2 regions of the Sporosarcina sp. P18a genome follow, and region 1 is predicted to be linked to the other one. Evidence: riboswitches for the same ligand, from Rfam matches in the RefSeq annotation. Region 1 holds a riboswitch; the other holds the start of a gene.
What was found. A riboswitch is a leader RNA that binds a small molecule or an ion and turns the genes downstream of it on or off. The one in region 1 is predicted to bind cobalamin.
Positions count from the first base shown of each region.

Region 2: linked by a shared signal. The riboswitch ahead of CSV75_RS10860 (hypothetical protein) and the one ahead of CSV75_RS13740 (hypothetical protein) in region 1 are both predicted to bind cobalamin.

Region 1 covers NZ_PDYQ01000006.1:65,707-67,916, forward strand. Annotated here, with positions in the region: gene CSV75_RS13735 (MATE family efflux transporter) at 1-510, shown strand, start outside; cobalamin riboswitch at 659-848, shown strand; gene CSV75_RS13740 (hypothetical protein) at 1,096-1,320, shown strand; gene CSV75_RS13745 (ABC transporter permease) at 1,369-2,210, opposite strand, start outside.
Region 2 covers NZ_PDYQ01000003.1:244,260-246,469, reverse strand. Annotated here, with positions in the region: gene mdh (malate dehydrogenase) at 1-129, shown strand, start outside; gene CSV75_RS16320 (hypothetical protein) at 507-677, shown strand; cobalamin riboswitch at 845-1,021, shown strand; gene CSV75_RS10860 (hypothetical protein) at 1,196-2,210, shown strand, end outside.

The sequences.
Region 1 (2,210 bases):
TTGAACTATGTACACAGTGTCATGCTCATGCTGTTCCTTGGAATGGGTGGTGCGATTCAGCCACTTATCAGTTATTATCAAGGCTCCGGCAACCAGGCAAGGATGAGGGAAACTGTAAAAAAGGCCACTCTCACCGTTGTCATGGCAGGTGCTGTGTTCTTCCTTGTCGGTCAATTCGCGGCAAGCCCTATCGTATCGATCTTCGAGGACTTCCCACAAGCCGTAAGAGATTTGGCTACTACAGGAATTAATTTATTCTTCTTTGCTTATTTATTTACAGGTACGAACTTTGTCATGATGACCTATTATCAGTCTATCGGCAATGTACGGATGGCAACTTGGATCACAGCTTCACGCGAAATTATCATTATGTTGATTTTCTTAATGATTTTACCTCGCTTCTTTGGATTGAACGGTATTTGGTTATCTATTCCAGCGTCTGAGTTTGTCGTGTTTGTAGGTGTTTTCATATATCAACGAAACGCTACACGGCATTCTTTAATTGGGTAGACTTTAAGCCATAGAATAGGCCGGAAACATAAATCGTTGTTCCAAGTAGCGCGACCCGTAGGATTAGGGTGTGTTCGTCATGTAGTGGAGGATGCTGTACTATTTTTGTTCCTTTCTAAATAAGAGTGATATACTAAAAGGGCAACTGAATATCGTGTTAGAGATAGGTGCGTTTATTTTCTTAAACGCTTAAAAGGGAAATCGGTGAAAAACCGATGCTGTCCCGCAACTGTGAGTTGGAGTATAATTCGTTACCACTGTTTCACCGCAAGGGAAATGGGAAGGTGAATTATACGATGAAAACGAGCCAGGAGACCTGCCTAGATCAGTACACACCAATACCCTACGCGGATAGGAGGTGTCAAGTGCGGCTTATGAAAAATCATACACAAGCCGACGTACGAAAAAACGGAATCAGGACATTCTTTAGGAGGCTTCGATATAGTTTCTGTCGATCCAACGTAAATGTTTTTCCTGCCGAACCGTTTAATTCGTCATGGCTTCCCACTTAACATCCTTCCAGGTATTTACTGGATGGATGTTTTTTATGTCAACGAACTAATACAAACACGATGAGGAGAATGAATGATGTGCAATCAAACTATTAACGACTTTACAAACTTATTAAAGGACACATTGATGTCGGAACGTGTGGGTACTCACTCTACCCCCCTTCCTATATTGGTGAAAGATGTAAAGAAACAAATTTCCGAAGATCATACCTACAACTCAGCAGAAAAAGCTAAACAATTGGCTAATTTAGATAAAGCATATCAAATCGTAGTAGCTGAATTAGTAGGTAGTAATTAATTCATAATAAAATCCCCCTGTCCTTGCCTTGTCAGGGGGATTAATCTGTTATAGAGAATCTTTAATCACACGCTTATAATTCCACACGGAAAGCAAACCAAATATTGAATATAGTGCTGTGTAGATTAACATTATGATAATCGTTGGTGTCAGCATTTCAGTACCGAATAAAAACCAGCCGGATTTTACAGCAAAATAGCTATGTAAGAGACCGACGACTAATGGAATACCGAAATTAAATAACTGCTTTCGTTGAATCCCTTTCAGTAAATCCGTTTGTGTATAGCCTAGTTTACGAAGAATAGTGTAGTTCGACTTTTCATCTTCACTTTCGTCCATCTGTTTAAAGTATAAGACGCAGCCAGACGTAACAAGGAAAGCAAGGCCAAGGAATCCCACGATGAACATGATCATGCCAGCACTTTGCATCTGTTTCGTTCTTTCCTCAAGCTTTGATTCATGCCCTGCCCATTCGTTTATTCCCAACACATTAAATAGTTCATTCGCTTTTTCGAGATCATTTTCATTAGTAATATCCACTCCATGATACTCAGTGAATTCAGGCGTTATGGAAGGGTCTTTATCTACATTCATTTTCTGGAACACCCGATCATCCACTACCGCGACAACAAAACCATAAGCTACACGCGTTGGAAGAACAGCTACTCTTTCCGTCCCTTTCAGTGTCAGATCATACATATGCTCTTTGCCTTGAAATACGATTTGCTGATCCGCTTGGAATTTCATAAAGTTTTCCGTCAAACTATCGGAGTTAACGAAGAGCAATTGCTTTTCTTCTACGTCTATCTCCGACAATACTTCATCACTTATGACAATCATCTGCATATCGGTGTAACTCATCTCTTGACTTTCTCCGCCTGGAATAGATA
Region 2 (2,210 bases), on a different contig from region 1:
GTTCTCGGGGGCAATGGTATCGAGAGTGTGATTGAACTTCCGTTAACAAAGGAAGAACAAATAGCACTCGACAAGTCAGCTGACTCTGTCAGAGCAGTCATCGACATTTGCGAAAAGCAAATGTCCTAATCACTACGGATCTCTCTAAGTCGTAAAGAGGACTTAGGGAGATTTTTTTGTATAAAAAGTTATAAGGTCGTGTTTTAGTCATTAAATGATAGAGAAGTCATAGGTTCTTCTCGAAAATCTACAAATGTTAACAGGGAATTACAACTTTTATATTTACAATTATTTATTTGGGTGGTACAATAAACAGAATTCACTGAATTATAAAGTATGTCTGTAGTATATTTACTCGGGGATATATATAAAGAATTCCTTCCTTTTGACTTCGTAATGTAAGCGCTGTCAAATGGGCAATTATCATTAAATGCCGAAAAAAATGTTCTTTTATTCCCCGGCAAGGCATATACTACGAAAAATACAAAATCCAGGAGGTAATTCTTATGAAAAACAACAACTATCAGAACAATTCATCACTACCGGAGCAGAACGAAACATTCTATTTAATCACAGGCTACTCGGAGAATGGTTTCATCCACGGAATCACGTGGGAAGAAGCATATGTTCAAGGATTGGCGGAGTGCGGCTGTCTATGCGGTCAACAACTAATGTAAGTAATGAAGAACACTCTACACGGGGTGCCTAGCACAAAACGATTGTGGACGTACTCACAATGTTTTTTGCATAGGTACCCTATTTAGTTATGTCATGATTCTTCTAATGCATACAAACGCTACCACCCACTATGTTATCCATGATAAAATGATAGCAATAAAATAAATGAGTTTGCACGATGCGCTGGTACCTATCAAGGTATAAAAGGGAATCCGTCAACCGGAGCTGTCCCCGCAACTGTATACACGGACGACCGCTAGAATTAGCCACTATGGAGACATGGGAAGGAACTTGCGGAAGGATGAAGTGAAGCCAGGAGACCTGCCACGTATCGAAAAAGCGACACTTTCTTCGGGGGTTGAGGAGTGGAAGCAAAAAAGGTATCTACATCTATGCATTTTTGTGTGTAGTATATTAAAGCTGCCTGACTTTGTTTCCTCATTCACAACTATTGCAATCATTTTGCCGAAGAGGCGGAATGATTGTTTTTTTGTTGTTTACGAAAGGAGACCGCGACATGAGAGTAGTGGAAAAGATAACCGAACGGGCACTATTGCAGTTATTGTATAAACAAGTAGAACAACAGCGTGGAGGGCCTGCGTTTTCGGGATTTCATCAAGTAGTAAAGAAATTGTTACAGGATGGGTTATACGATCGATGGATCTATGATTATTCAGTAACCGAAATCAAATGGCTTGGCTTACAGATTGTTGCTGAACGTGACCAATTGATCCCTTCTGCACTGTTGCAACCATATATGAATGAGTTTGTAACATCCAATTATTGTGATAAACAGATAGGTCTGCCTCAGGAGAGATTGATGCTCATAGCAATGGCCGCCATGCAACATGAAACTGTTCAGCGTCTGCGGAAAGTACAGGAAGCATATTGGATACTGAGCCAAGGCTATGTGACGTTACCAGCTGAAGTGATGTCGTTCTTCGATAAAGCATTCTATCAGCGAAAGACAAGAGTCCAACAATATACTATGGATATTTCCGACAATGGAATCACATCATTTTTATCAAGCGAGATAAAAGAAAAGCATATATGTATACCCGATTATTTTATGGAACAAGTACAAGCGTGCGGCTCTTGGAGTATATTTGAAGCTGAACAAGTAGAACGCGTTTTTGGATGTTCGCTTAGCCACTTCAATAGGGAAAGATTTCTTCATGCCACTGACGGTCTTACTATTGACTATAAAGAAATCTCAGCTATCGGTTTGATGAAACAGCTGCTTGAAAGTGAAGGTATTGTAGTGCATTTTTACAATAAAGAAAGACAAGAAAAAGCAGCATTATCCTCATATATTCAATTGCCGAATGTAATGCAGGAGACGGAGCTGGCACGTACATGTACCATACTTGTACCTTTGCTGAACGGCATTGAGAGTTTATGGGGACATGCTTTACGGGTTGAAGTGGCGGGGTGGGAAATCGCTATAGCTGACCAGAAAATTGATTTGCATTCAAAGAAGGCTCTTCTGTTTATTGAAGAAGTAGCGAGAGAAATAAACCACTACTTGAACG